Regions from separate parts of the Rhodococcus sp. PSi06 genome, predicted to be linked through region 2. Evidence: predicted binding sites of a transcription regulator. Region 2 holds the regulator's gene; each other region holds the start of a gene.
What was found. Region 2 encodes LexA, which represses DNA repair genes until DNA is damaged. Its sites were predicted from a motif close to CGAACANNTGTTCG; they were not measured.
Positions count from the first base shown of each region.

Region 1: the regulator LexA is predicted to act here: its motif matches at 1,613-1,626, upstream of ACFI9K_RS09895 (SAV_6107 family HEPN domain-containing protein).
Region 3: the regulator LexA is predicted to act here: its motif matches at 1,433-1,446, upstream of ACFI9K_RS05260 (error-prone DNA polymerase).

Region 1 is NZ_JBHNYO010000006.1:90,378-93,656, reverse strand. It holds gene ACFI9K_RS09900 (DUF3040 domain-containing protein) at 357-794, opposite strand; gene ACFI9K_RS09895 (SAV_6107 family HEPN domain-containing protein) at 1,022-1,477, opposite strand; gene ACFI9K_RS09890 (GNAT family N-acetyltransferase) at 1,673-2,290, shown strand; gene ACFI9K_RS09885 (phytoene desaturase family protein) at 2,295-3,279, shown strand, end outside.
Region 2 is NZ_JBHNYO010000005.1:265,345-268,623, reverse strand. It holds gene nrdR (transcriptional regulator NrdR) at 1-25, opposite strand, end outside; gene ACFI9K_RS09395 (hypothetical protein) at 126-554, opposite strand; gene lexA (transcriptional repressor LexA) at 934-1,611, shown strand; gene ACFI9K_RS09385 (acyl-CoA dehydrogenase family protein) at 1,704-2,846, opposite strand; gene ACFI9K_RS09380 (uracil-xanthine permease family protein) at 3,000-3,279, opposite strand, start outside.
Region 3 is NZ_JBHNYO010000003.1:113,989-117,267, reverse strand. It holds gene ACFI9K_RS05260 (error-prone DNA polymerase) at 1-1,400, opposite strand, end outside; gene ACFI9K_RS05255 (MMPL family transporter) at 1,526-3,279, shown strand, end outside.

The DNA.
Region 1 (3,279 bases), on a different contig from region 2:
GGCCGGTAACGTGCCGTCGCCTGCTGTTCAGCAGGTTGACCAGCGCTTTTGCGCGAGTAGTGGTGAACCGGGATGGTCATGACACGCCACAACATGCCGATGTGGGGGGAAGTGGGGAAATTCGCTGATCGTGGGGCGAAGTGGGGCGGCAGCCCCAGATGCGTGCGTGCACGGACACTTGCGGCCGCACCGGCCGGGGCGGGGTCCGATCAGCAGAGGCCGCAACGCAGCGCGTCGGTACCTGACAGCTTCGAACGACAACAGCACCTCACCCGAAGGTGAGGTGCTGTTGTACGTGACGCGTGAAGTTGTGGGAGAGGACCGATGCGGTACGGGTTCGCTGGAACCCGGTCGATTCAGTCCTGCTCGAACCTCTTACGGAACCGGTCTTCCATGCGAGAGGTGAAGCTGCCGCTCTTGCGACCACCCTTCGACTTCGACCCGGCACCACGACCGGAAGATTCGGAGGCACTGTTGGCGGCGCCACCTTCGTCCGACGTCGCTGCGGCTCCCTTCTTGGAGCCGCCGAACAAGAACAGTGCACCGGCACCGAACATGAACAAGAATCCGATGAGACTGACGACGAGAAAAGCCAAGCTGTTCGTCGACAAAGCAACACCGGCGACGAGCAACACGAGTCCCACTACGAACAACGCGGCAGCCTGAAACCGCCTTCTGCTCGACGCCGCGCGAACGCGACCGCCTCTCACATGAGACGCGAACTTGGGGTCCTCGGCGTAGAGAGCGCTCTCGATCTGATCGAGCATGCGCTGCTCGTGCTCGGAGAGTGGCACGGTACCTCCCCCTGCACAGATATCGAAGGTCGTTTCGGTTGAGAAACGACGGGAAGCTGACCTTGGCGGCTACCTAGTGTCGATGATACGAGCTGAATCCGCTGCTTACCACCTACTCGCACGATGTGTTCCTGATAATCGCCCAAGTTTTCGAGACGGCCGTCCCGGAAACTACGTCCGAACACCGTGTGACGTGGCGATTCACGCCCGGCGAACGACTCGGTCGGCTATGCCGACAAGGGGGTGGCCATCGGATCGACGGAGGCGAACCGCGACTGACCGCCGAGTCGATCGTCGACCGAGTTCAGAAAACGACTCACGTGTCGATAGAAGTCATCGGCATCGAGATCGGCAATCGTGCTCGACGCGCCTGCTTCGACAGCGGCACGAGTGGCCGAAAATGACGCGAAGTAGTCCGACCACACAGCGAGTTCCGGTGCCGCCTTCGCCATCAAGACCCACGCGCTCCGCGAACGCGGGCGTGCACCGATCGAATTGGGCAGCGACGCCAGCACCGCTGCCGCTCCCTTGAGCGCCGCGGCATAACTTGCGAGAAACCGATCTCCCGCGTCGCTCTCCCCGATCGACTCCGACAGCAGTGCGTCTGCCCGACCGAGCAGGACCCGGGCCTGGCGCGGCACCGGCGACCGCACGCCGGCATCGAATGCCCTCGTGATCGTCATACTCGAACACCTCCAGTTCGAATCTCCGGTGCGTACCTGACGCGCCCGGAACCGTGGCGAAGCCTTACAGTCGAACTCCGGGAGTTTCGACCCGTGATCCGAGACGAAGCCACCGGCGCACTCGGCCCCGATCATCGAACACCCGTTCGACGCTTTCAATATAGCTGTGCCCACCGACAAGTTCCCGAAGAAAGGTTGAGAACAGTCGTCACCGATGCGCGGACAACGCCGTACCTGGTCGATCTGACGCCCCCGGAATTCCGCCAGCGGCTGCTCGAAGCACTGGCGATCTACGTCGAGGCCATGGGTTACCCACGCGGAACCGAGCAGAGCCGGGCTCCGATGTGGAGCGAACATCTGCACCGTCCGGGCTGGCGAGCGGTCGGAGCTCTGCTCCCCGACTCAGACCCGAACCGGCCCGATTCACTGGTCGGCGTCGCATACGGCTACCACGGTGCACCGCACCAGTGGTGGCATCAGCAGGTTCGCGACGGCCTACGTCGCTCGGGGCACACCACGCGCAGCGTCGAGTCGGCGCTGGAGAACTACTTCGAGCTGACCGAATTGCACGTGCTTCCCAGTGGTCAGGGGCACGGCCTCGGCGGGCGACTGTGCCGTCGATTGCTCGACGGTGTGAGCGCGGACAACGTGATGTTGTCCACACCCGAGGTGGCACGGGAGGACAACCGAGCCTGGCGACTATATCGGCGACTGGGCTTCGTCGACGTGCTGCGCGACTTCACGTTCGCGGGTGATCGACGGCCCTTCGCCGTCTTGGGTCGCAGGCTGCCGCTGGACGGGCCAGTAGCCTGAAGACGTGATCGACGCTGTGGTGGTGGGCTCCGGCCACAATGCCCTGACCTCCGCCTGTTACCTGACCGACGCTGGATGGTCCGTGGAGATACTCGAACGGGACACCGTCGCCGGTGGCGCGGTGTCGACCGTGGAGCGTTTTCCCGGACACCGGGTGGACAGGGGTTCGTCCGCCCACATCATGATTCGTCACACCGGCATCATCGAGGAGCTCGGCCTCGCCGATTTCGGCCTGCGCTACATCGACTGCGATCCGTGGGCGTTCGCACCAGGTGCCGTCGACACCGACGAGCGCGCCATCGTCTTCCACCGCAGCCTCGAGCGCACCTGCGAGTCGATCGCGGCCGCATGTGGGACGGCGGACGCCCGCGCCTACCGCGCCTTCGTCTCGGTCTGGGGTCCCCGCAGCGAACGCACGATGCGCGCGTTCGGCGGGCCGCCCACCGGACCGAAGCTACTGCGCTCCTTCTGGGGTCTCGGTGCCCCGGACGGCGGCAGCATGCTCTCCCGGGAGTTTCTCGCCACCGGCGATTCCTTACTCGATGAAATGTTTTCGAGCGAACGACTCAAAGCCGCACTGGCGTGGTTCGGCGCGCAATCGGGGCCGCCGATGTCCGAGCCCGGGACGGCACCGATGGTCGGTTTCGCCGCTCTCATGCACACCCTTCCGCCGGGCCGCGCCGTGGGCGGCAGTGGTGCACTGACCGAAGCGATGATCGCCCGGTTACAACAGGACGGCGCTGTACTCGCCCTCGGCGACGGCGTGACCTCTCTCACGCGCCGTCCCCATGGCTGGACCACCAGAACCGCGTCGGGACGAGAGGTCGACAGTCGAGTGGTCGTGGCCGGTTGTCATATTTCGACGACCCTCGACCTGCTCGTCGCCGGCGGGCACGACCCGGCGCAGGTTGCCCGGTGGCGCAGCACGATTCGGGTGGGTCCGGGACTCGGAACTGCGGTCCGGTTGGCCACCGACGCCCTTCCTGATT
Region 2 (3,279 bases):
GGTGCCTGCAGAACGGGCAATGCATGTGGGAGCCTCCGTCGTAGCCGATGCACCGACGTCGAACATTCGTGTCGGGGCAGTCAGTCGAGGATACTCAGTCATTCTGCGTGCACTGGGGCCGGTGGTCATCTGCCGGGCGCGTACTCGACCACAGCTCCATCGTGAACCTCGACCACACCGGCAGGCTGTCCCGCATCGGGTGTTGCGGCTCGCACGTTCGCGATTCCGATCAGGCCACCGGCGACGACGACGACTGCCAGCATCCACAGCACCAGCGATCGCATCCGCACCGGCTGACCGGCGAAGTGCGCCGAGGTCTCGTCGAAGGCGCGATCGGCGGCCTCGCGGTCGGTGACGTCGGTCCAGGACGGCTCCAGAACCGGCAGGCACGCTGACGTCTGTGCTCCGTGCGTCTCGAGAGAACTCCGCGTCTGGAGAGAAGTCCGCGTCGCGGGGGAATTGCGCAGCGCGGGACGAGCACGTCGACGACGCTCGACGCCAGTGGACCGGGTACGGACACCTACGGTGGTGGGGCGATCGGTGGTGATGGTCATCGGAACCTCGTCTTCGCTCGTTGGATCGCTTTTTCGATCAGGCGTTCGATGGACGCTTGTTCGAAGTTCTATCACGAGCCTCCGACAAAGTCTGTAGAAAACGCGACACGAGTCGAACAGATGTTTGATTCAACAGCTGATACACGCTAGATTCGTGTCAGAAACCACACGCCACACGAGTCGACACCATCAACTCCAGTCCGCGCAGAATTCATCACGCAGACCGGATCCAGGACATCAGCAGGAGGCCGACAGCATGAAGGACCAGACCTCGACGAGGTCGACCACGGGTTCCAAGACGACGGGTTCGAAGACGCCGGGTTCCGCGACCACCAAGGCCGCGGCCGCGAAGCCCGCCGCGGAGCCGACGCCCAAGGCCATGGAAGTCGGCACCGACATCAGCGCCGGCCTGACGGAGCGACAGCGGAAGGTACTCGAGGTCATTCGGGCTTCGGTGACCGAGCGCGGTTACCCGCCCAGCATTCGTGAGATCGGGGACGCCGTCGGCCTGACGTCCACGTCGTCCGTTGCTCATCAGCTCCGCACCCTGGAGCGGAAGGGATTCCTGCGGCGCGACGCCAATCGCCCCCGCGCGGTCGACGTTCGCGGTCTCGACGAGGTGCAGGCAGATCAGGCTGCCGCTGCGGTCGACGGTTCGTCCGAGGATCAGGATCGCCTGCCGACTCCGACGTTCGTACCGGTGCTGGGGCGGATCGCCGCCGGTGGACCGATCCTCGCCGAGGAAGCCGTCGAGGATGTGTTCCCGCTCCCCCGCGAGTTGGTCGGTCAGGGTTCGCTGTTCCTGCTGAGGGTCGTCGGTGAATCGATGATCGATGCAGCGATCTGCGACGGTGACTGGGTCGTCGTTCGCCAGCAGTCCGTGGCAGACAACGGAGACATCGTGGCCGCGATGATCGACGGTGAGGCCACCGTCAAGACGTTCAAGCGGTCGAAGGGTGAGGTGTGGTTGCTGCCGCACAACCCACTGTTCGAGCCGATTCCTGGTAACAATGCCGCCATCCTCGGCAAGGTAGTCACCGTGATGCGCAAGCTGTAGGAATTGCTTCGGCAGTGACACGGGAAGGGCCGCAGCACATGTGCTGCGGCCCTTGCCGTGTCGAGCGTCTACCGATCGGAGGTTCGGACGAATCAGAGGTTCAGTCCGCGACCGATGATCTCCTTCATGATCTCGGTGGTGCCGCCGTAGATCGTCTGGACGCGAGAGTCCATGTAGGCCTTGGCGATCGGGTATTCCTTCATGTAGCCGTAGCCGCCGTGCAACTGCAGGCACCGGTCGATCAGCTTGACCTGATTCTCGGTGGTCCACCACTTCGCCATCGCGGCTTCCTGGACTGTCAACTTGCCTTCGTTGAGCAGTTCGATGAACTTGTCCACCATGATTCGAGTGGCGGTGGTTTCGGTGGCCAACTCCGCCAACACGAATCGGGTGTTCTGGAACTTGCCGATCGACTTCCCGAACGCCTTGCGGTCGCGGCAGTACTGGATGGTCATGTCCAGTGCCGATTCCATGGCCGCTGCTGCAACCACGGCGATCGAGAGGCGTTCCTGGGGAAGGTTCTGCATGAGGTAGATGAAGCCCATGCCCTCTTCACCGAGCAGGTTGGCGGCGGGCACGCGAACGTCGGTGAAGCTGAGTTCGGCGGTGTCCTGGGCCTTCATGCCGATCTTGTCGAGGTTGCGTCCCCGCTCGAAACCGGGCATGTCGCGCTCCACTACCAGCAGGCTGAAGCCCTGGGCACCCTTCTCGGGGTCGGTGCACGCTACGACGATGATCAGATCGGCGTTGATCCCGTTGGTGATGAACGTCTTCGATCCGTTCAGGACCCAGTCGTCGCCGTCGCGCACGGCCTTGGTCTTGATGCCCTGCAGATCGCTTCCGGTGCCCGGCTCGGTCATGGCGATCGCGGTGATCAGCTCACCCGAGCAGAATCCGGGGAGCCAACGCTGCTTCTGCTCGTCGTTGGCCAGTTCGATGAAGTACGGCGCGACGACGTCGTTGTGCAGCGTGAAGCCGATGCCGCTGTAGCCGCCGCGGGTGGTTTCCTCGGTCACGATGGCGTTGTAGCGGAAGTCCTTGACGCCGCCGCCGCCGAACTCCTCCGGTGCGGCAGTTCCGAGGAAGCCCTGCTTGCCGGCCTCTACCCAGACACCGCGGTCGACGATGTTCTGCTCTTCCCACTTGGCATGGTTGGGCGCTACGTGCTGTTCGAGAAACTTCCGGTACGACTCCCGGAACAGCTCGTGCTCGGGCTCGAAAAGTGTGCGGTCCACGCAGATCTCCTTGTTCGATGCGCACCGTCGTCGACCACGAGAAAGGGGTGTCACAGCGCGGTCGTCGGTGCGACTGACGTCACCGTTCAACAGTACGTTCGCGGTATACCGGGGGTCGATGACCAAAACGTGCGCGATCCGTGACCGCCCCCGCTAAGTCCGCCGGTTCGCGGTGCTTCTCGCGAGCGCCGAGACGATCGGATAGCCGAGCAGGATGCCGAGCGAACCCCACGCGATCCCGCCCAGTTCGACCGATCCGACCGACAGCGTGAGGTCGCCGATGCCCGCGACGAGCGCCGCGGCGACGACGATCAGGTTGACCGGATCGGCAAAGTCGACCTTGGCGTCGGTCCAGATCCGAACGCCCAGCAGCCCGATGAGTCCGTACAGGACCAGGGTCGCTCCCCCGATGACGCCGTCGGGGACGGTGAAG
Region 3 (3,279 bases), on a different contig from region 2:
ACATGCTGGATCGCCTCTTCGCGTCGATCCGATTCGATGTCGATGTCGATGTCGGGTGGTCCGTCGCGTTCGGGTGCAAGGAACCGCTCGAACAGCAATTTGTTGGCCACCGGGTCGACGTTGGTGATGCCGATGGCGTAGCAAACGGCGGAGTTCGCCGCCGAACCTCTTCCCTGACACAGGATGTCGTGTGTCTTGCAGAAATGAACGATGTCGTGGACCACCAGGAAGTAGCCGGGAAACTCGAGTCTCTCGATGATGTCGAGTTCGTATTCGAGCTGGGAATACGCCGCCGGGTTCGCCGATTGCGGTCCGTACCGACGGGCCGCGCCCTCGAAGGTGAGCCGCCGTAGGTAACTGATCTCGGTGTAACCGTCGGGCACATCGAACGGGGGCAGGCGCGGCGCAATCAACGTCAGGTCGAACGAGCACTGCCGCCCGAGTTCGACGGCCCCGCGGACCGCACTCGGATAGTGCTCGAACAGTTCGGCCATCTCCGCCCCGGACCGAAGATGCGCGCCGCCCGTCGGTGCCAACCAACCGGCCGCCTCGTCCAAGCTGCTACGTGCACGTACTGCGGCCATTGCCATGGCCAACCTCCTGCTGCGCGGAGTTGCGTAGTGCGCGGCCGTGGTTGCGATCGTCTCGAGGCCGTATTTGCGAGCCAGTGTCGCGAGCGCATCGTTGCGCTCGTCGTCGTCCGCAACTCCGTGCCGGGTGAGTTCGACGGTGACGCGGTCGGGACCGAAGCGGTCGACGAGAGTGCGCAGTGCGGCCTCGGCTGCCTCCGGACCGCCGCGCGAGAGTGCCTGCCGAACATGGCCTTTACGGCACCCGGTGAGGATCTGCCAATGCCCGCCGGCCGCGTCGGTGAGCTCGTCCATGTCGTACTGCGGCTTGCCTTTGACCCCACCGGCCAGGTGGGCGGCCGCAATTCGACGCGAGAGCCGTCGATAGCCTTCCTGACCGCGGGCGAGCACCAGTAGATGGGTGCCGTCGGGGTCGGTCGCTCCGGCTCTCGATCGATCGGTGTCGAGCGAGAGCTCGGCACCGAACACGGTTCCGATGCCGAGAGCTCTGGCCGCCTCGGCGAAGCGCACGACTCCGTAGAAACCGTCGTGATCGGTGATGGCGATGGATTCGAGGCCCAGGCGTACCGCTTCTTCGACCATCTCCTCGGGCTGAGAGGCACCGTCGAGAAAGCTGAACGCCGAGTGCGCGTGCAATTCTGCATACGGCGTCGTGGACACCACGGGTTTGTCGATGGTGCGGTCGTAGACGTCCCTCTTTCGCGACCAGGCCGGGCTGTCGCCGCCGTCGCCCTCGGCCGCAGGCTTGGGACGACCGGACAGGACGCGTTCCATCTCCGACCACGTGGGTGGTCCGTCGTTCCATCCCATCGAGACCTCCCCACTCCACATCGCCACTGCATCGAACACTTGTTCTAATGAGAACACGAGGGTCCGACACGGATCAACTAGAGTCGAGTCGCCACTGACCATTTCCACAGAGCCGGAGCACCGTCGTGACCCGTTGGGCCTCGTTCGTCGTATCGCACAAACGATGGGTGCTGGCAGTCGTCGTCGCCGTTGTCGCCGTCGGCGGGGTGTTGGGACTGAGCGTCTTCTCGAAACTGAGCGAGGGCGGCTACGCCGACGCCGGCAGTGAATCGTTCGAGGTGGCGCAGCTGGTACAGGGCATCGGCCAACCGACACCGGACATCGTGGCGATCTACACCGCACCCGACGGCGAGACGATCGACGACATCGGGCCACGCGTACAGGCGACACTCGATCGGTTCACCGATCGATACACCCTGGGCAACGTCAATTCGTACTGGACGGCAGACCCGGTGAGCAAGGAATTGCTGGTCTCGAAGGACCGAACGAAGGCGCTGGTGACCGTCTCCCTCGGGACGAAGTCGGGCGTCACGTTCAATACGTTCGGGGAACTTCCGCCCCAGCTCGAGGTGCCCGGCATCGAATCGCAGTTCGCCGGCGCCTCGGTGGTCGGCGTGTCGCTCAGCGAGACTCTCCAAAGCGACCTCGTCCGCTCCGAACTCATCGCCGTTCCCATCACCCTGCTGCTGCTCATCTTCATCTTCGGCGGCGTGATCGCCGCGGCGGTTCCGGTGTTCGTCGGCATTCTGAGCGTGCTCAGCTCACTGGCCATCCTGCGCGTCCTCACCGAATTCACCGAAGTCAGTTCGTTCTCGATCAACGTCGCGTCGCTGTTGGGGCTGGGGCTGGCCATCGACTACGGACTGTTCATCGTCAGTAGGTTCCGCGAGGAATTACGCAGTGGGTCGACACCGATCGACGCGACAGTCCGCACCGTCGCCACTGCAGGCAAGACCGTCGTCTTCTCGGGACTGCTGTTGATCTGTGCGTTCGCCGGCATGCTCGTCTTCCCTCAGGCGGTGATCCGATCCCTCGGATTCGGAGCCATGGCCGCGGTGGCGAGCGCGGCGGCCCTGTCACTGACCGTCGTTCCGGCACTGCTCGCGATTCTCGGCACCCACATCAATTCCTGGACCTGGTCGCGTACTGCGTCCGATCGCAGCGACGCACGCGCACACAAGTTCTGGGGTGGTGTCGTCACCCGTGTGATGAAGCATCCCGGAATCGTCGCCGCCGTCATCGTTGCCGGGTTGCTGATCATCGCCACCCCGATCCTCAAGGTCTCGCTCGGCGAGGTCGACTACACGGCGTTGCCGAAAGACAACCCTGCCCGTATGGCGTTCGAGACGCTCGGCACCGACTTCGAATCGACCGGCGACGGTGCCACCGTCGTTCTTCGTGGCCTGGACGGCGTCAAGCCTCAGGGCGCACCCATTGCGGCTTTGACTTCTGCAGTGGAATCCACGCCCGGTATCGCTCGCGCCGAATTCCTCGGTTCCAAAGACGACTTCGTGACCCTGCGGGCGTCCTACAGCGAACCGTCAGGTGAGCTGACCGAGGCCGAATCCCAGTCCGGCGCGGTGTCCGCATTGCGGTCGATCACTCCGCCGGACGGCACCGAAATCCTCGTCGGCGGCGGCCGCGCCAACATCGACGACGGAAGCGCGGCAATCGCGAAGTGGCTACCGGTGATGATCTCGATAATGGTCGTCTCGACACTGGTGTTGCTGTTCCTCGCATTCGGCTCGATCGTGTTGCCGGTCAAGGCCGTATTGATGGCCGGGCTAAGTTTGGGCGCAACCTTCGGTGCCCTGACGTGGGTGTTCCAGGAAGGTCACGGGGCAGAACTGATCGGCGTCACCCCAGGGCCACTCGAATC